2 regions of the Blastococcus sp. SYSU DS0616 genome follow, and region 2 is predicted to be linked to the other one. Evidence: predicted binding sites of a transcription regulator. Region 2 holds the regulator's gene; the other holds the start of a gene.

Region 1 (10,232 bases), on a different contig from region 2:
GGTCGCCGGATTCCGCCCGTTCGCTGTCGATGAGCTCGGAGAGCCAGCGGACCTCTCTGTCCACCGACTCCAGACCGTGGCGCTGCAGTTCGAGCGTGTAGCGGTCGAGCCGTTCGCGGGTCCGGGCCAACGAGGCCCGCAACCCTTCCCGCTGCCGCTCCACGGTGCGCCGGCGGCCTTCGAGGATCCGCAGCCGGACGTCGCGCGCCGTGTGGCGGAAGAAGGCCAGGCGGACGCCGAAGAGACCACCGTCGTCGTAGGCCTCCGGGCCGGTCTGGCTGACCAGCTCGTGGAAGCGCTCCTTGCCTTCCGCGGTGATCGTGTAGACCACCTTCCCGCGCCGGCCGGTCAGCGGCGGTGCGTCGGCCGGCAGCAGGGCACGCGGCGTGGGCTCGTCGGTGGAGATCAGCCCGGCCGCCTGCATCCGCCGCAGCGCGGGGTACAGCGAGCCGTAGGAGATGCTGCGCAGCCCGCCGAGCACCGCGGCGAGCTGCTTGCGCAGCTCGTACCCGTGCATCGGGGCCTGGTGCAGCAGGCCGAGGATGGCGAACTCGAGCACGTCGCCCTCCCCGGTCGCGCCTTCAGTCGATGTATCGGCACGATACATCGGGCGTTCCTGCTGCTCCACCCCGGAGCCGTGGGGCGCGTGTGTCACCCGAGGTGAGACCCGAGGTGAGACCCGTGTTCGGCAGTCCCACGGACGCGGGGCCGGTGCGTACATTGGCCGCCGTGCCCGGACGTCGTTCCGTCGTGGACTACTCGCTGCAGCGGCGAGCCGTCCTCGCGGGAGTACATGCGGGCCGTACCGGGTTGTTCGAGGTGTGCGACGCCAGTCCGTACCTCTCGCGGGCGGCCAAGTACCACGGAGAGCCGACCGACACCGCCTGCCCGGTGTGCCGACGGGAACGTCTCACCCTGGTGAACTACGTGTACGGCGAGCACCTCGGGCCGGTGGCCGGCCAGGCCAAGACCGAGGTCGAGCTCGCCCGCATGGACGCCGCCCAGGACGAGTTCTCGGTGTACCGGGTCGAGGTGTGCCGCGGCTGCGGCTGGAACCACCTGGACTGCTCGTACGTCCTCGGAGCTGAGCCCGAGCCGGGCCGACGGCCCCGCCGCGGCCGGCGCCGGGCGGCACCCGAGCAGTGACGGGCCGGTCGGCAGGACCCCCGTCCCACGTGCTCCACCTGGCCCGCAACGCGGCGGGCCTGCTCCGCTGCCACAGCTGAAGACGAACCGCTGCGTCCGGGCAGGTGCCCGGCGTCGCCCACCACAGTCCAGGAAGGGGTGCGCTCGTGCCCAGCCACGACGAGACCTCGCCCGTCGCACCGCGGGCCGGCTCGGTGCGCCGGCCGCCGGCCGCCCGTACCCGCAGCACCGGCGGGGGTGGCGGTTCCGGCCGACCGCCCGCGGGAAGACGTCCTCCCGCGTCGCGGGGCGGCACCGGCTCCTCGCGCGGCGGGGCCGGCTCCTCGCGCGGCGCGACCGGGGCCTCGCGCGGTGGCTCGGGACGCCCCCCGGGCCGCCCGGCCGCCAAGGGCAAGGCGTCCCGAAGCACGAAGCAGCGCCGCAATCGCCGGCTGAAGATCACCGCCGCGGTGATGGGTGGGCTGCTCGCGCTGCTCTGCGTCTTCGTCGGTGTGGTCTATGCCAGCACCGAGGTGCCGAGCCCCGACTCGGTCTCCACCAAGCAGACCACGGTCATCCACTACGCCGACGGTGTCACGGAGATGGCGCGGCTGGGTGACGAGAACCGCACCAACGTGCCGCTGGACCAGATCTCCGAGCCCGCTCAGCGCGCCGTGCTCGCCGCGGAGAACCGGAGCTTCTACACCGACCCGGGTATCTCCTTCACCGGCATCGTCCGCGCGGCGTGGAACAACCTCACCGGGGGCTCCACGCAGGGTGGCTCGACGATCACCCAGCAGTACGTGAAGAACGCCTTCCTGACGTCCGACCAGACGTTCAGCCGCAAGTTCCAGGAGCTGTTCCTGGCGATCAAGCTGGACAACAACTTCTCGAAGGAGCAGATCCTCGAGAACTACCTCAACACCATCTACTACGGCCGCGGCGCCTACGGCATCGAGGCCGCGGCGAACACCTACTTCGGCGTCTCGGCGGCCGAGCTGACCCCGCAGCAGGGCGCCGTGCTCGCCGTCCTGATCCGAAGCCCCTCCGGCAACGACCCCGAGACGAACCCCGAGGGCGCGCAGAAGCGCTGGGGCCTGGTGCTCGACGCGATGGTCGAGGAGGGCTGGCTGACGGCCGAGGAGCGGGCGGCGTCGGTCTACCCCAAGGTGCTGCCCCGGGGCGACTCCCCGCTCGGCACCCCGGAGGGCCCGGAGGGCCACATCGTCAAGGAGGTGCGGCGGGAGCTCCAGGCGCGCGGTTACGACGAGCAGGAGATCAACGCCGGCGGTCTGCAGATCACGACCACGATCAGCAAGCCGGCGCAGGATGCCGCCGTCGCGAGTGCGCGGGCGGCGCTGGACGGTCAGCCGGACAACCTCCGGTCGGCCCTGGTGTCCATCGATCCCCGCACCGGTGGGGTGATCGCCTACTACGGCGGCGAGAACGGCGTCGGGACCGACTTCGCGCAGGCCGTGCGGCAGCCCGGTTCGTCGGTGAAGCCCTACGTCCTGGCCACGGCGTTGGAGCAGGGCATCGGCATCCGGGCGCGACGCGACGGCAGCTCGCCGCAGACCTTCCCCGACCGCCCGGGCCAGCCGGTCACCAACTCCGGCGGCACCAGCTGCGCGGCCTGCACGCTCACCGAGGCGATCACCCGGTCGCTGAACACCACGTTCTACGGCCTGGCGTACGAGGTCGGCCCGGAGAACGTTCGGGAGACGATCCGCGCGGCCACGGGCCTCCCCGAGACCTGGGAGAGCGGCAACCTCGAGGGCTACACGACGCTGGCCAACGCCGACGGGCTGACCGGCTCCTCTATCGGCATCGGCGAGTACGAGATGCGCCCGATCGACCAGGCCCAGGGCTTCGCCACGCTGGCGGCGGGTGGCGTCTTCCGGGACGCGCACTTCGTCTCCCGGGTCACCGACAGCGAGGGGACCGTGCTCCTGGAGAACGCCCCACCGCCCGGCGAGCAGGTGCTGCCGGCCGACGTCGTCAACGACGTGACCGTCGCGCTGAAGGACGTCGCCTCCTACTCCCGCCGGTCGCTCGACGGTGGCCGGGAGGTGGCCAGCAAGACCGGTACGCAGGGGCTGAACCGCGAGGACAACTCCGACGCCTGGATGGTCGGCTACACCCCCTCGGTCTCCACCGCGGTCTGGATGGGCACCGAGTACCGCGAGCCGATCCGGACGACCCAGGGCCAGATCATCTACGGCGCGGGGCTGCCCGGTGCCATCTGGCAGGACTACATGGACGCGGTGCACGCCGGCACCCCGGAGGAGGACCTGCCCGACCGGCCGCTCATCACCGGCGACACCGGTCAGGGCGTTCCCGAGCCGACGACCGAGGCGCCCGCGCCGGTGGACACCCCTGCGGCCCCGCCGTCCACGTCGACCCCGAGCGCACCGACCTCGAGCGCTCCGGCCACCACGACGCCGAGTACCGGCGACACCGGTGGCACGGACGGCACCGGTGGCACGGACGGCACCGGTGGCACGGACGGCACCGGTGACACGGACGGCACCGGGGGAACCGGCGGCACGGGCGGGACCGGCGGGACCGGGGGCACCGGGGGAACCGGGGGAACGGGCGGCACCGGGGGAACCGGGGGCACGGGCGGCACCGGGGGCACCGGGGGAACCGGCGGGACCGGCGGCACCGGGGAAGGCACGCCCGGCCCCGTCGTCCCGCCGCCGGTCGACTGACCGATCACGCACACTGCTGCCATGCGCAGCACGCCCACGGGCCCGTCCGCCACCGCGGACGGGCCCGTGCTCGTTCCACGTGGAACTCCGCGCGGGTCAGCGCCGGATCGCGTGGTGCCCTCCTGGACCGATCCGGTGGTCCGGCAGGCCAGCGAAGCCGTCGGGGGCCCGTGGGGCCGCTTCGCCCTCACCGGCCGTGCGCTCTTCTGGACGCCGCTGCGCGTGTGCCTGCTGTTCGCCACGCTCGCGCTGGCCGTGGCCTGGGTGAAGCAGGCACCGTGCGCCGACGGCGACTGGTCGGGCTCCGTCCAGTACACGCACTTCTGCTACTCGGACACGGTGCCGCTGTTCGGGCTGCACGGGCTCGGCGACGGCGCCCTGCCCTACCTGGACTCCGCCGTCGAGTACCCCGTGCTCACCGGTGGGTTCATGGCGCTGGCCGCCACCGTCGCCGCCGGCTACGACCGGGCCGCGGCGGCGTCCGGGCTGCTGCCCGCCGTCCCCCCGGTGCAGAGCTACTACGTGGTCACCTGTCTGCTGCTGACCGCGTGTGCCCTGCTCGTGGTGCGGGCCACTCTGGCGCTGGCCGGCCGCCGGCCGTGGGATGCGGCGATGATCGGGCTGTCCCCGCTGCTGGTGGTGCATGCCTTCACCAACTGGGACCTGTTCGCGGTGGCGCTGGCCACTCTGGGGATGTGGGCCTGGGCCCGGCGCCGCCCGGTGCTCGCCGGCGTCCTCCTCGGCCTGGGTGCCGCCGCCAAGCTCTACCCGGCCTTCCTGTTGGCAGTCCTCTTCCTGCTCTGCCTGCGGTCGGGGCGGCTGCGGGTATGGCTGCGCACCGCGGTGGCTGCCGTGCTCGCCTGGGCGGTGGTCAACGTGCCGATCGCGGTGCTGGCGCCGGAGAACTGGTCGCGCTTCTTCCGGCTGAACAGCGCGCGGCCGGCCGATCCCGACTCCCTGTGGAACCTGGCGCTGCACGTCGCCGGCGACCAGCTGCTCGACGGCCCGCTGGCCGAGGGGCAGACCCCGACGGTGCTCAACGCTGCCGTCGCGGTGGCGCTGCTGGCCGGGCTCGCGGCCGTCGCATGGCTGACCTTGGCCGCGCCAGTGCGACCGCGGGTCGCCCAGATCGCCTTCCTGCTGGTCGCGGTCTTCCTGCTCACCAACAAGGTGTGGAGCCCGCAGTACTCCCTGTGGCTGCTCCCCCTGGCCGTGCTCGCCCGGCCCCGATGGCGCTCGCTGCTGGCCTGGCAGGCCACCGAGGCGCTGCTCTGGGTGCCCCGGCTGCTCTGGTACCTGGGCACGGAGAACCGGGGGATCGACGTCGAGTGGTTCCTCCTCGCGGTGACCGTCCGCGACGCGGCCGTCGTCGTCCTCATGGCGCTGGTCGTGCGGGACGTGCTGGATCCGGACCGGGACGTCGTGCGCACCAGCTGGCCCGGAGTGGACGACCCGGCCGGTGGGCCGCTGGAGCACGCTCCCGACCGGTTCGTGCTGCGCCGGTCAGCCCAGCGCGTCGCGTAGCAGCCCGATTTCGGCCGCGTGCGCCGCAGCGTCGCCCGGGGTCTCCAGGATCACCGGGCAGTCGGCAGCGCGCGCCACCTCCACCAGCACTTCGCGGGAGATCTCCCCGCCGTCGAGCGGCGCGTGGCGGTCGCGTCCGGAGCCCGCGGCGTCCCGGCTGTTGTTCAGGTGGACCAGGTCGATCCGGCCCGTCACCGCGCGGACGGCGTCGACGGCCGCGCCGAGGTCCCAGCCGGCGGCCCAGCCGTGGCAGGTGTCCAGGACGAAGCCGGCCCCGTACTCGCCGACGGCCTCCCACAGCCGGCCGAGCGCGTCCAGGTCGCGGGCCATCGCGTTGCCGCCCCCGGCGGTGTTCTCGATCAGCACGGGCACAGGGAAGCCGCCCTGCTCGGCCTGACGGGCGAACGTCTTGCGCCAGTTGTCGACGCCCACAGCCGGGTCGTCGCCGGCCAGCACGTGCCCGCCGTGGACCACGAGGCCGCGCGCGCCCACCTCCGCCGCGGCCTGGGCGTGCTTGCCCAGCAGCGTCCGGCTGGGGATGCGGATGCGGTTCTTCGTCGTCGCCACGTTGAGCACGTAGGGGGCGTGGACGAACAGCGCGAGGCCGGACTCGCGCAGCTGCGCGGCATCGGGGCGGGGAGGTGGCGCCTTCCACCCCTGGGGATCGGCGAGGAAGACCTGCACCGCGTCGGCGCCGACCTCCGCCGCCCGGGCCAGCGGGCCGGGGACGGGTGCGTCGTCCGCTCCGGTGCCCACGTGTACGCCGATGGGGTGCACGGCCATGCTGATCTCCGGTTTCTCGACGGGATGCGGGTTCACCCGTATCGCGCACGTCACGTCATCGTCGAGGCCGTGACCGGGGTGATCCGCCGGTCGTGGTGTCGCCTCGACGTGGAGCTAGCAGAACATGGCAACGGGTCGCCTTCGTCGCTCGGCCCGCCGGGGCCGCCCCGAGCTCGCGAGGGGGTGGGGAGGGACGGGGTCCCCCACCTGTGGACAGCGCCTGGCCCGCCCTGCTCCGCCGCTGGTAGCCTGGGTGCGCGCGTTCCGGCTCCTGCCGGGGCGCGCGACGCGTGTACGACCCTCCTGCTGCAGATTCCCTGCAGCCGCGAAGACCAGAGGAGGTGGGGTTCTCCGTGCGTCACTACGAACTGATGGTCATTCTCGACCCCGACCTGGAGGAGCGCACGATCGCTCCCTCGCTCGACCGGTTCCTGACCGTCGTCACCAACTCCGGTGGCACCGTCAAGACCGAGATCTGGGGCCGTCGCCGCATGGCCTACGAGATCAAGAAGCACGTCGAGGGCATCTACGCGGTCGTGGACATCCAGGCCGAGCCGGCCGCGGTGGCCGAGCTCGACCGGCAGCTGAACCTCAACGAGTCGGTCCTGCGCACGAAGCTGATGCGGCCCGAGGTCCACTGACCATGGCCGGCGAGACCGTCATCACCGTCATCGGCAACCTCACCGCCGATCCGGAGCTGCGCTTCACGCCGTCGGGCGCTGCCGTCGCCAACTTCACCGTGGCCTCGACGCCGCGGACCTTCGACCGCCAGTCGCAGGAGTGGAAGGACGGCGAGGCGCTGTTCCTCCGCTGCAACGTGTGGCGGCAGGCCGCGGAGAACGTGGCCGAGTCGCTGACCCGTGGATCGCGGGTCATCGTCAGCGGTCGCCTCAAGCAGCGCTCGTTCGAGACGAAGGAAGGCGAGAAGCGCACCGTCGTCGAGCTCGAGGTCGACGAGATCGGCCCCTCCCTGCGCTACGCCACCGCCAAGGTCACCCGCGCCTCGCGCGGTGAGGGCGGCGGCGGCTTCAGCGGCGGCGGCGGTGGCGGCGGTGGTGGTTTCGGCGGTGGCGGCGGGGCGAGCGACCCGTGGTCGACGCCCGCCGGGCCGTCGGACGAGCCGCCCTTCTAAGAGGACCCTCCTGCCCCCCACGCCTCGCTCCGCTCGGCGTGGGCCCCTGCAGGAGGGCCACCCCAGGTCACCCACGCACTTCCCTCACTGGAGATATCAGTGCCCAAGCCCCCTGTTCGCAAGCCCAAGAAGAAGGTCTGCCAGTTCTGCAAGGACAAGGCGACCTACATCGACTACAAGGACACGACCCTGCTGCGGAAGTTCATCTCCGACCGCGGCAAGATCCGTGCCCGCCGCGTCAGCGGCAACTGCAGCCAGCACCAGCGGGACGTCGCCACGGCCGTGAAGAACAGCCGTGAGATGGCCCTGCTGCCCTACACCTCGACGGCGCGCTGATCATGAGCACGATGAAGCTGATCCTCACGCAGGAGGTCACCGGTCTCGGGTCCTCCGGTGACACCGTCGAGGTCAAGGGCGGCTACGGCCGCAACTACCTCCTGCCCCGCGGGCTGGCCATCGTCGCCACCCGGGGTGCGGAGAAGCAGGTCGAGTCGCTGCGCCGGGCGCGTGCCACCCGCGACGTCCGGTCGCTCGAGGAGGCGCAGGCCGTGGCCGGTCGCCTGTCCGGGCTGACCGTCCAGGTGCCGGCGCGCGCCGGTGACGGTGGCCGGCTGTTCGGCCGGGTCACCACCGCCGACGTCGCCGCTGCCGTGACCGCCGCCGGTGGCCCGGAGCTCGACCGTCGCCGGATCGAGCTGCCCAGCAGCATCAAGACCACGGGCCAGCACACCGTCACCGTGCGGGTGCACCCGGAGGTCAACGCTCAGCTGACCATCGAGGTCGTCGCCAGCTGATCGAGGCCCCTCTGCCGCCCGCCGCTCGCGACGGGACCGGGCAGAGGGGCGCCCCGTCCGCGCTCTCCCCGTGCTCGCTCGGGGTGAGCCATCGGACGAAGGCACCGCCCACGAGGGGCGTCGGACGCAGGTCCGGCGCCCCTCGTGGCGTCTGCGGGGCCTGGTCCCCTGACGCCTCCGCCGTGCCCCTGCCGGACCCCCCTGCTCGGCGTGGCCGGCCCGCCGGGTGCCCTGAGGACCGCTCTCGCGCCGTCCGACCGGGGCAGGGTGCCCGGGAGGGCGGGGATCAGCCGGAGCCCGCCACGGGGGCGCTGGGGCGGTCATCGCGCGCCGTCCACGAGGTGGCCGGCCGGTCACGACGCCACGTCCGGAAGGTGGCCGGCCGACCTCGCGGAGGGGACCGGTGCACCGGTGTGGCTCCTGGTACGACACCTCGGATTTTCTTCCTGGGTTTTCTCCGTCCACACCCGGTGGGCAGCGTCCCTGCAGGTCAGCTGGCGGATGACCGCCGGCGCGGAGCGGCTGTCCCCGTACTCCTCCACATGTCGACATGCGTCCGTCCACCGACTTGTCCACAAGTTGTGCAGATCGGTGTGCACACCGGTGGTGGACGTGGCCCGCGCTGCTTCCTAACGTCCTCTCCGGCCACCGAGCGGACGTGACTGTCAGTCCCCTCCGGTAGGCAGGAGCCGAACAGGTGTTCGGCATGGCGCCGTCCGCCGAGCTCGCGTACTTCCCCTGCGCGTGGTGGTGATGCGGGCGCGCCCGCAAGGAGATGGAGGTACCCCCGTGGCGGTGGCCGACGAGTTCAGCCGACCGTCCGCGACAGCGCCGGCGTACGACCGGCAGCCGCCGCAGGACGTCGCGGCGGAGCAGTCGGTGCTCGGCGGCATGCTGCTGAGCAAGGACGCGATCGCAGACGTCGTGGAGGTGCTGCACGGCAACGACTTCTACCGGCCGGCGCACCAGGTGATCTTCGACTGCATCCTCGACCTGTACGGGCGGGGTGAGCCGGCCGACGCGATCACCGTGGCCGCGGAGCTCAACCGCACCGACCAGCTGTCGAAGATGGGCGGCGCGGTCTACCTGCACACGCTCATCCAGTCCACGCCGACGGCGGCCAACGCCGGCTACTACGCCGCGATCGTCGCCGAGCAGGCGGTGCTGCGACGGCTGGTGGAGGCCGGTACCCGGGTCGTCCAGCTGGGCTACGGCGCAGCCGGTGGGAAGGGCGACGTCGACGACATCGTCGACCGGGCCCAGCAGGAGATCTACGACGTCACCGAGAAACGCATGAGCGAGGACTACTCGCGCCTCGAGGACGTCCTCCAGCCGACGATGGACGAGCTGGACGCCATCGCCTCCCGCGGCGGCACGGCCCGCGGTGTGCCCACGGGCATCCGCGACCTCGACGAGCTGACCAACGGCCTGCAGGCGGGCCAGATGGTCGTCATCGCGGCCCGTCCCGGCGTGGGCAAGTCGACCCTGGGGCTGGACATCGCCCGGTCGGCGACGGTGAAGCACGGGCTGCCCGCGGTCATCTTCTCGCTGGAGATGAGCAAGCACGAGATCACCATGCGTCTGCTGTCGGCGGAGGCGAAGGTGCCGCTGCACCACATGCGCGCCGGCTCCCTCTCCGACGAGGACTGGGCCAAGCTCGCGCGCCGGATGGGGGAGGTCGCCGACGCCCCGCTCTACATCGACGACTCGCCGAACATGACGATGATGGAGATCCGGGCGAAGGCGCGGCGGCTCAAGCAGCGCAACGACCTCAAGCTCGTGGTCATCGACTACCTGCAGCTGATGACGTCGGGCAAGCGCGTCGAGAGCCGCCAGCAGGAGGTCTCGGAGTTCTCCCGTGCGCTCAAGCTGCTGGCCAAGGAGCTCGAGGTCCCGGTGATCGCGATGTCGCAGCTGAACCGTGGGTCGGAGCAGCGCCAGGACAAGAAGCCGATGCTCTCGGACCTCCGCGAGTCCGGCTCGATCGAGCAGGACGCCGACATGGTGATGATGATCCACCGCGAGGACATGTACGAGAAGGAGTCCCCGCGGGCCGGCGAGGCCGACATCATGCTGGTCAAGCACCGCAACGGCCCGACCGCCAACGTCACGGTCGCCTTCCAGGGCCACTACAGCCGCTTCGTGGACATGGCGAACTGAGCC
Region 2 (10,232 bases):
CGCTGGACACGGACGTACCGTAGGTGGCCGACCAGCACGCACGGTGAACGTGCCTGTACTGAGGGTTGACGAAGTCGCCGAGCCGCGTTGTGAACACCTTGCCCTGGCGCGCAGGCACCGAGCCCTGCGGGGCCGTCAGGGCAGGACGAGGACCTGACCAGGCGAGATGGCCGCGGAGCCGAGCCCGTTCAGCCGCTGGATGTCGACGACGACGTCGCGGACATCGCGCCCGTCGGCGACCGTGCCGGCGATGGACCAGAGCGTGTCACCCGGCTCGACGATCACATTGGTCGTCCCCATGAGCTCCAATCCGCCACCCGCATCCCCGAGGACGGCGCTGCCGAGGACGATCACGCCCGCGGCGAGGAGGAGGGTGAGGACCACGAGCACGCGACGGCCGCGCGACGTCAACCGGAGCGGCGGCTGCTCCACCCGCCCCCGACACCCCCGGCCGGGCGACCGCCCCACCGTCGCCCGCGGGCCGCTCGTCCTGCCGCGAGCCGGCGCGGGCAGAGGTTCGGGCAGCTCCGCGTAGGAGCGAGGTGGCGGGAGCACCCGGAGATGCCGGGCGGGTGGCGGACCGGCGCGCCGCTCCCCCGGGTCGACCGGCACCTGGCCGCAGACCCGCAGTGCCGTGCTGCTCGTCATGTGTTCAGCCCTCCTGGCCGGCACCCGCCGGACCCGAACGTGTGTTCGATTCGAACGCCTGTCCGATGTCTACCGGATGGGACCGACACTTGGGGAGCGACACGGGAAAGTTTCGAACACCTGTTTGAAGTGGCCGCCGATCGGCGCTACCGTTCCTCCGACGACGAGGGTCGAGAGCTGCGCGGGCAGCCGGCGAGGAGGAGACGTGGCGGACTCGAGCAGGACGTCCGGCAACCGGGGCGGCACCGCGGGCGTGGCCCCGGGGACGGCGGACGGTTCGGCGTCGGTACGGGCCTTTCCCGACCGCGCGGCCGATGGGGACGGGCTCACCCAGCGGCAGCGGCGGGTGCTCGAGGTGATCCGCGACTCCATCGACCGGCGCGGCTACCCCCCGTCGGTGCGTGAGATCGGCGAGGCCGTCGGGCTGTCCTCGGCGTCCTCGGTCGCGCACCAGCTTTCGGTGCTGCAGAAGAAGGGCTGGCTGCGGCGCGACCCCAACCGGCCGCGCGCCCTGGACGTGCGACTGCCCGGGGATGCCGGCCGGGCCACCGCGGCACCGGTCGAAACCCCCGTGGTCGGCGACGGCGTGCAGGCCGCCGCGCCCGCCTACGTCCCGCTCGTCGGCCGGATCGCCGCCGGTGGCCCGGTGCTCGCCGAGCAGGCGGTGGAGGACGTCTTCCCGCTGCCGCGCGAGCTGGTCGGCGAGGGAACCGTCTTCATGCTCAAGGTGGCCGGCGACTCGATGGTCGAGGCCGCCATCTGCGACGGCGACTGGGTCGTCGTCCGCCAGCAGCCGACCGCCGAGAACGGGGAGATCGTGGCGGCGATGATCGACGGCGAGGCGACGGTGAAGACCTACAAGCGCCGGGACGGTCACGTGTGGCTGCTGCCGCACAACCCGGCCTACGAACCGATCCCCGGAGACGAGGCGACGATCCTCGGGCGGGTGGTGTCGGTCCTGCGCCGGGTCTGAGGGTCAGGTCCGGCGGCGCAGTTTCCCGCCCACCCAGACCACGAGAGTGGCGACGACGGCGGCGATCAGCGCCGAGGCGATCGGCGAGCGGTCCGAGCGGGCGAGTTCCGCGAAGGACGGCAGCGGGTCCTCCGCGGGAGTCGGGCTCGCGGCGGCGGTCGCGGCGGGCAGGGGAACCACGGTGACGGCGCTGGGCAGGCCCTCGCTCGCGACCACGAGCGCCCGGTTGTCGGCGGAGAAGCTGACGGCCTCGCCCTGCGGCGACTCGGGGAGCGCCACCCGCACCGGTTCGCCGGCCAGCGCACCGGGCACGTCCGAACCGGACAGCGGCCACACGTAGGCGTCCGTGTAGGTGCGCAGCGCCAGTGCGCTCCCGTCGCCGGCGACCGCACCTCCGGTGATCAGCAACTGCCCCGCACGACCCACGGGGCCACCCGGGGTTCCGGTGAGGGTGACGTTGACCGTGCCCACCCGCTCCATCGGCACAGTGCCGCCGTCGACGAGCGCGGCGGCGGGCCGGTAGACCCCGCTGGAGCCGAGCACTTCCTTGGTCACGAGGTACGGCGTCCCGTCCGGGGCCAGGAGCAGCGCCTCGGCGTCGTGCGCGCCGTCGGGGTAGGTCAGCCGATGCAGCGCTGCCGCGCCGTCGGGCCGGAGGACATGCAGCGCGACGGTGGCACGGCTCGTGCCGTTGTCACCGGTGTCGGCGATCCAGACGCTCCCGTCCGAGCCGACGCCGAGGTCTTCGGGGTCGAAGGGGTCCGCGGCCCCGGCCTGCACGTCGACCACCGCACAGGCGGCATCGAGCCCGAGGACTTCGACCCGGTCACCGCCGTCGTTGAGGGCGAGCATCTGCTCTCCTACCACCACCAGGCCGGACAGCTCGGCGAGTCGGGGGTCCGTGATGGCGCACCGGACCTCCGGCGCCGGCTCCTCCGCCGACGCGGACGCGGGGACGAGCACGGCCAGGGCGCCGGTCAGGGCGCTCGCGACGACGAGCCGACGCCGCCGGGCGCGGCTAGGAACTCGCTTGGCCTGCTCGGGCACGTACCAAGCGTGACAGAACCATCGCGTCCAGTGCATGAACCACGCCCAGGAGGACGATCCCGACAGCGGCGCCCACGACCGCGTCGGTGACCCAGTGGAAGTCCAGCGACACCATCGCCGCGCCAGTGGCGACCGGCCCGACGACGCTCAGCCACCAGAAGGTCCGCTGTACCGCCGGCGGGAGCCCGTACTCGACCGCCTGCCAGCGGGCCACCCCCCACATGAGCACTGCGTTGGCGACGTGACCGGAGGGGAACGAGGCGCCGTCGGCGTGGAAGAAGTAGGAGCCCGGGAACGCCGGCGCCGTCCGCCCGATCCCGTGCTTGATCGCGTACACCCCGGCGGTCAGCACCCCGAGCGCCAGCAGCACGCGGAGGGCCGGCATCCAGGTGCCGCGCCGCCACAGCAGGTAGCCGACCAGGCCGGCGAGGACGACGAGGATGGTCACGCGCCCGCCGAGCTGCGTGACCACCCACACCGCCGGGTAGCCCGGCGTGTCCCGCAGGCCCCAGTCGCTGACGATCTCCGACACCCGGAGGTCCATCCGCTCCGACGGCCCGTGGCGGAGCAGGTCGGCGGTGATGAGGACGCCGACCAGCAGCGCCACGGCGACCAGCCACCACGGCGGCCGGCCGGGCGGGACCACGGGGGCGGCGCGCGGTGACTCGGCCACCCGCACCGCGCCCCTGGTCACGCCGCCACCGTACCGGCCCGTGACCGGATCGTGATCCGAGCCGATCGACCGCCCCAGCTCAGCCCACCGGGACCGCGAACTCCTCGAGCACCGCGGCGAGGGCGCCGTCCACCCGCGCGGTGAGCCGTGTGCCGCCGTCCTCGTGCCGCTCGCCGAGCACCTCGCCGTCCCGGTGCACCCGGGCCACGAGGTCACCGCGCTCGTAGGGCACGAGCACGTCGACCTCGACGTCGGGGTGCGGCAGCCGCTCGGCCACCAGCTTGCGGAGGGCGTCGATGCCGACGCCGGTGCGGGCCGAGACCCAGACCGCGCCCGGCAGGGCCTGGCGGAGGGTGAGGATGTCCTCCTCGCTCATCGCGTCGACCTTGTTGACGACGATGACCTCCGGCACGGCGGCCGCGTCGATCTCGCTCAGCACGACGTGGACGGCGTCGATCTGGCCGAGCGGATCGGGGTCGGAGCCGTCGACCACGTGCAGCAGCAGGTCCGCCGCGGCGACCTCCTCCAGCGTGGAGCGGAACGCGTCCACCAGCTGGTGCGGCAGGTGGCGCACGAAGCCGACGGTGTCGGTGAGCGTGTACTCCCGGCCGTCCGGCGACTGCGCCCGGCGCACCGTCGGGTCGAGGGTGGCGAACAGCGCGTTCTCCACCAGCACGCCGGCGCCGGTGAGCTGGTTGAGCAGGCTTGACTTGCCGGCATTGGTGTACCCGGCGATCGCCACGCTCGGCACGGCGTTGCGTCCCCGGCTCGCCCGCTGGGTGGCGCGGGCGGTCGCCATGCCGGCGATCTCCCGGCGCAGCTTGCTCACCCGGGCGCGGATGCGCCGGCGGTCGGTCTCGATCTTCGTCTCACCCGGTCCGCGGGTACCGATGCCGCCACCGCCGGCGACCCGGCCACCGGCCTGCCGGGACATCGACTCACCCCAACCGCGCAGCCGCGGCAGCATGTACTGCATCTGGGCGAGCTCGACCTGGGCCTTGCCCTCCCGGCTCGTCGCGTGCTGGGCGAAGATGTCGAGGATCAGCGCCGTCCGGTCGACGACCTTGACCTTGAGCACCTTCTCCAGCTGGTTGAGCTGGCCGGGGGTGAGCTCACCGTCACAGATGACGGTGTCGGCGCCGGTGGCGGCGACGATGTCGCGGATCTCGTTGGCCTTGCCCGAGCCGACGTAGGTGGCAGCGTCGGGCTTGTCGCGCCGCTGGCTGACCGCCTCGAGCACCTGCGAGCCCGCCGTCTCGGCCAGGGCGGCCAGCTCGGCCAGCGAGCGGTCGGCGTCGGCCTGGGTGCCCTCGGTCCAGACGCCGACGAGCACGACGCGCTCGAGTCGCAGCTGCCGGTACTCGACCTCGGTGACGTCGGCGAGCTCGGTGGAGAGACCGGCCACCCGGCGCAGGGCGCCGCGCGCCTCGAGCGCGTAGGAGCCGGTGGTGTCGTCGGCCTCGGCCCACCGCCCGGTGGGCGCGGAGCGGGTGTCGAGGTCGGCCTGCTCGTCGAGGGGCAGGGCGTCGGGGGCGGTCGTCATCGTCTCCAGCGTGGCACGGTCCTGCATGGAAAGCACCTGAGTTGTCATCGCCCGGTACAACGCATCGACGCCCCGGATGCATCCCGACCGGCGGCAGGGGTAGGGCCAGCGCGACGAACGCGACGCACGGAGGAGGAACCGATGAGCGAGAGCGGATCGAGCCGGATGGGTTCGAACAGCGAGCTGGACGACCCGGGCCGGGACCCCGAGGGCATCGGCGGCCCGCCGCGCAACCCGATGGGTGCCGGCGCCGACCAGGACAGCGGCCGGGGGGCGCCACCCACCCCTCCGGCCACCGGCGACGACGACGCGATGGTCCCGCTGCCGCCCGACGACGACCGCCGCTGACGCCTCAGGCCCGGAGCCACTCCGGGCACAGCGTGCCGGCCGACACCAGCACGGCCGGACCGCTGAGGACCGTCGTCCCGGGGGTCACCTGCACCGACAGGCGGCCCCCGGGGACGTCGACGACGACCGTGCCCTCGTCGGCGCCCGCGGCACGCAGGGCCGCGTAGGCCGCGGCGCAGGCGCCGGTGCCGCACGACCGCGTCTCGCCCACCCCGCGCTCGCTGACCCGCAGCCGCACGTGGGCACCCGGCTCCAGGACGTTCACCAACTCGACGTTGACGCCCTCCGGGAACAGCCCCTCGTCGAACGCCGGGGTACCGGTCAGGTCCAGCTGCTCGACGGGGACGTCGGTCAGGCAGGCCAGGTGGGGGTTGCCCATGCTGACGGCGAGACCGGCGAATGCCCGGCCGTCGAGCAGCGCCTCGCCCTCGCCGAACGGGCGGGCGGGGCCCATGTCGACCCAGTAGCCGCCGTCGGCACCAGCGCCCACCCGGCGTGGCCCACCCCGGGTGCCGACGAGCAGGCCGTCGGCGCAGGCAGCGCGGTCGACGAGCCCCTCGCTGATCAGCGCGTGCAGGAACAGCCGGATGCCGTTGCCGCACATCTCGGCGTAGGAGCCGTCGGCGTTGCGGTGGTCCATGAACCACTCGCACCGGGACAGGTGCTCCCCCAGCACGGCGGGAGCGTCGGGCACGTGGGCGCTGCGCACCAGCCGCAGCACGCCGTCGCCCCCCAGGCCGGCCCGGCGCTCGCACAGCCGCCGCACCATGGCGGCATCCAGCCGCTCGCCGGCCCACACGGTGCCGTCGGGGTCGGGCAGCACCACGAAGTCGTTCTCGGTGCCGTGCCCGAGCAGCACGCGCGGCGAGGAGGTCACGGATCGATCGTACGGCCGGTGATCACCCCGGTCGCTGCGTCGGCCAGGTCGGCCCGGGCGGCGTCGAGCCACATCGTCGCGGCGTCCCGCCGGAACCAGGACCGCTGCCGACGCACGAACCTGCGGGTCGTGGTGACGGTGCGCTCGCGTGCCTCCTCGGCCGACAGCGCGCCGTCGAACTGGGCCAGCACCTGGGCGTAGCCGAGGGCGCGGGAGGCCGTCGGCCCCTCGCGGAGCCCGTCGGCGGCGAGCGCCGCCACCTCGTCCACGAACCCCGCGGCCCACATCCGGTCGACCCGGACGGCGATCCGTTCGTCGAGCTCCGCGGGTTCGCGGTCCAGCCCGAGCACCACCGCCGGGTAATGCGGGCGCGGCTCGGGGAGCTCGGCGCGGAACGGCCCACCGGTCAGCTCGATCACCTCGAGAGCGCGCACGATCCGCCGGCCGTTGCTGGGCAGGACGGCCGCGGCGGCGGCCGGGTCGAGCCCGGCCAGCCGGGCGTGCAGCGCGGCCGGACCGGCGTCCGCGAGCTCCCCCTCCAGGCGGGCGCGGACCACCGGGTCGGTGCCGGGGAACTCCAGCTCGTCGAGGACGGCGCGCACGTACAACCCCGAGCCGCCGACGAGCAGCGGCACGGTGCCGGCGGCCCGCAGCCGGTCTATCTCGGCTCGCGCTCGCCGCCGGTACTCGGCCACCGATGCCGGTTCGCGCACGTGCCACAGGTCGAGCAGGTGGTGCGGCACCCCGCCGCGCTCGGCGAGACCGGGCTTGGCGGTGCCGATGTCCATGCCGCGGTAGAGCTGCATCGAGTCGGCGTTCACCACCTCGCCGCCCAGCCGCCGGGCCAGCTCGACGGCGAGCGCGGTCTTGCCGGTCGCCGTCGGGCCGACGATCGCGACCACCGGCGGCGGGGTCGGGACCACTGGTCCGCTGCCGCCGGGCGCTCCGCTCACGCGACCACCCAGTCGGCGACCGGGTAGCCCACCCCGAACGGCGCCCCGTCGTACCGCAGCCGCGCGGTGACGTGCCGGCCCGCGAGCGCGGCTCCCACCGCCCGCCAGACCGGTACGCCGGCGGCGAGGAGCCGCTCCCCCGCCGCCGGGTCGAGCGCGGCCAGCCCGGCGGTGTCCCCCGTCGCCAGGGCGGTGGCGACGGCGGCGTCGAACGGCTCGGCTGCCGGATCCAGGTACCCGGGTGCCTTGACCGAGCGCCGGGCCGAGCCGTCGCCCATCGCGAGCACGCCCACCGGAGGCGGCAGGTCCCGCAGCAGCTGCCCGAGGTCGGCCGGCCCGACCCCGACGCGGGTGCCGGCGAACGACGCCTGGTCGAGCAGCCAGGTACCGACGGTGTGCGCGAGCGGGAGCCGGAGACCTCCCGGGCGCAACCACCCGTCGAAGGGCAGCTCCAAATCGACGCCGAACCCGCGGAGGTCACCGCCGTCGCCGGGCCCGAAGCGTTCCCCGGGCGCCGCACCGGGACCCACGACGACCACCACCTCCGGCGCGGCGCCGAGCAAGGCGGTCACCGCATCCGCGCAGGCCGACCGCAGCGCGGCGGTCTCGGGCAAGGGCCGCCCCTCCACCGCCGGCACCAGCAGCGGCGGGCACGGGCAGAAGGCGACGGCGGCCGACGGGCGGGGCGTCCGGGCCGGGACGCCGCCGGGGTGGGAGGTCACCGCAGCAGTGTCGCCGATGCGACGTGGGACACTGCCGGACGTGTCGAGCACGGACGACCCCGGCAACGGGGTGCAGCAGGCCGCTCCGCCGATTGCGGAGACCCCCGAGACCCCCGCCCCCGAGGCGGCGACCCCGACCGACGGCGCCGACGCGGTGACCCCCGCGGCCGGCACGCCGGCGGCGCCGACCCCCGCGGAGGCGGCCCTCGCCGACCCCACCGGCGCGGCGCCGGCACCGGAGCCGGCGCCCGCACCCGCGGCCGAACCGGAACCCGCGACCACCCCGGAGCCGACGCCGGCCCCGGCCCCGGCGGCTCCTCCGGTCGAGCGGGTGGTGAGCGACCCGGCGCAGTGGGGCCGGGTCGACGAGGACGGCACCGTCTACGTGCGCACCGCCGACGGCGAGCGCGAGGTCGGCTCGTGGCAGGCGGGCGACGCCGAGGCGGGGCTCGCCCACTACGGCCGCCGCTTCGACGACCTGGCCACCGAGGTGTCGCTGCTGGAGGCCCGGCTCAAGGCGCACACCGGCAACCCCGGCGAGATCAAGGCGAAGGCCCAGGCGCTGGCCGAGTCGATCCCGACCGCCGCCGCGGTGGGCGACCTCGAGGGGCTGGCCGCCCGGGCCGGCGCCATCGTGGCGACCGCCGAGGCCGCCGCCGTCGAGTACCGGGCGGAGAAGGCCGCCGCCCGGGCGGCGCAGGTGGCGCGCAAGGAGGCCCTGGCCGCCGAGGCCGAGCAGATCGCCGCCGAGTCGACGTCCTGGAAGGCCGCCGGCGACCGCCTCAAGGCGATCGTCGAGGAGTGGAAGACCATCCGCGGCATCGACCGCAGGACCGACGACGCGCTGTGGTCCCGGTTCGCCGCCGCCCGCGACGCCTTCGGCCGCCGCCGCGGCGCCCACTTCGCGCAGCTGGACGCCCAGCGCGGTGAGGCCCGTGCGGCCAAGCAGGAGCTGATCGCCGAGGCGCGGCGGCTGTCGACGTCCACCGACTGGGGTTCCACCAGCGCCGCGATGCGCTCGCTGATGGACCGCTGGAAGGCCGTGCCGCGCACCGGCCGGGACGGCGACGACGACCTGTGGAAGGAGTTCCGCGCCGCGCAGGACGTGTTCTTCAGCGCCCGCGCCGAGCAGGACAAGGCGCGTGACGCCGAACAGGTCGCCAACCAGCGGGCCAAGGAGGAGCTGCTGGCCGAGGCCGAGCAACTCGACCCGGGCAAGGACCTGCGCGGGGCACAGAACGCGCTGCGGAAGATCCAGGAGCGCTACGACGCCATCGGGCACGTGCCGCGCGCGGTGATGCGACAGCTCGAGGACCGGATGCAGGCCGTGGAGCAGAAGGTGCGCGGGGCCGCCGACGCCGGCCGGGTGCGCACCGCCCCGGAGAACCCGATGGTCGCCTCGATGCGGGCCGCCGTCACCAAGGCCGAGGAGCAGCTGGCCAAGGCCGAGGCCGCGGGCGACCAGCGCCGCATCGCCGAGGCGCAGGCGAACCTCGCCACCCGGCGGGAGTGGCTGGCCGAGGCCGAGAAGTCCGCTCGCCGCTAGCGGCGCGAGCAGCGAAGGGCCCGTCCGATCCGGACGGGCCCTTCGTCGTTCAGCAGCCGGTCGTGAGCACCGGGAGCGGCTCGGGGACGCCGATCCGCGGCATGCCCAGCGAGACGCCCGGGGTCGTGGGCCGGGTCCCGGCCTCGCTCGCGTCCCCGGCGCGGGTGCGCCGGTGGGACAGCAGCGGGCCGTCGGCGACCAGGTGGTGCGGCGCGGCCTGGGTGACGACGGTCTCGACGACGTCGCCGGGGCGCACCCCGTCGGCCGCCGTGAAGTGCACGAGCCGCCCGTCGCGGGCACGGCCGGAGAGCCGGCCGCGCGCGGCGTCCTTGCTCCCCTCCCCCGCGGCCACGAGCAGCTCCACCCGCGCGCCGACGAGCTTCCGGTTCTCGTCCCAGCTGATCTCGTCCTGCAGCGCGGTCAGCCGGAGGTAGCGCTCCTGCACGACCTCCTTGGGCAGCTGCCCCTCCATCTCGGCGGCGGGCGTGCCCGGCCGCTTGGAGTACTGGAAGGTGAAGGCGCTGGCGAACCGCGCCTGCCGGACGACGTCCAGGGTCTGCTGGAAGTCCTCCTCCGTCTCCCCCGGGAACCCGACGATGATGTCGGTGGTGATCGCGGCGTCGGGCATGGCGGCGCGTACCCGGTCGATGATCCCGAGGTAGCGCTCCTGCCGGTAGGCGCGGCGCATCCGCTTGAGGACGTCGTCCGAGCCGGACTGCAGCGGCATGTGCAGCTGGTGGCAGACCGCCGGCGTCTCGGCCATGGCGGCGATGACGTCGTCGGTGAACATCGCCGGGTGCGGGCTGGTGAACCGGATCCGCTCCAGCCCCTCGATGCGGCCGGTGGCCCGCAGCAGGTCGGCGAACGCGCCACGGTCACCGAAGTCGCTGCCGTAGCTGTTC

Evidence for each region. The regulator LexA, encoded in region 2, represses DNA repair genes until DNA is damaged. The targets are predictions, from matches to a motif close to TCGAACANNTGTTCGA.
Region 1: the regulator LexA is predicted to act here: its motif matches at 8,759-8,774, upstream of dnaB (replicative DNA helicase).

Annotation. Positions count from the first base shown of each region.
Region 1 is NZ_JBJHAJ010000025.1:5,668-15,899, forward strand. It holds gene ACI79K_RS16620 (helix-turn-helix transcriptional regulator) at 1-559, opposite strand, end outside; gene ACI79K_RS16625 (DUF5318 family protein) at 730-1,146, shown strand; gene ACI79K_RS16630 (transglycosylase domain-containing protein) at 1,293-3,836, shown strand; gene ACI79K_RS16635 (glycosyltransferase family 87 protein) at 3,951-5,360, shown strand; gene ACI79K_RS16640 (deoxyribonuclease IV) at 5,340-6,143, opposite strand; gene rpsF (30S ribosomal protein S6) at 6,497-6,784, shown strand; gene ACI79K_RS16650 (single-stranded DNA-binding protein) at 6,787-7,275, shown strand; gene rpsR (30S ribosomal protein S18) at 7,375-7,611, shown strand; gene rplI (50S ribosomal protein L9) at 7,623-8,069, shown strand; gene dnaB (replicative DNA helicase) at 8,859-10,229, shown strand.
Region 2 is NZ_JBJHAJ010000001.1:331,276-341,507, forward strand. It holds gene ACI79K_RS01590 (hypothetical protein) at 1-10, opposite strand, end outside; gene ACI79K_RS01595 (LysM peptidoglycan-binding domain-containing protein) at 136-432, opposite strand; gene lexA (transcriptional repressor LexA) at 854-1,621, shown strand; gene ACI79K_RS01605 (hypothetical protein) at 1,625-2,668, opposite strand; gene ACI79K_RS01610 (phosphatase PAP2 family protein) at 2,640-3,362, opposite strand; gene hflX (GTPase HflX) at 3,421-4,911, opposite strand; gene ACI79K_RS01620 (hypothetical protein) at 5,026-5,232, shown strand; gene dapF (diaminopimelate epimerase) at 5,237-6,109, opposite strand; gene miaA (tRNA (adenosine(37)-N6)-dimethylallyltransferase MiaA) at 6,106-7,062, opposite strand; gene ACI79K_RS01635 (hypothetical protein) at 7,059-7,784, opposite strand; gene ACI79K_RS01640 (DUF349 domain-containing protein) at 7,825-9,330, shown strand; gene miaB (tRNA (N6-isopentenyl adenosine(37)-C2)-methylthiotransferase MiaB) at 9,380-10,232, opposite strand, start outside.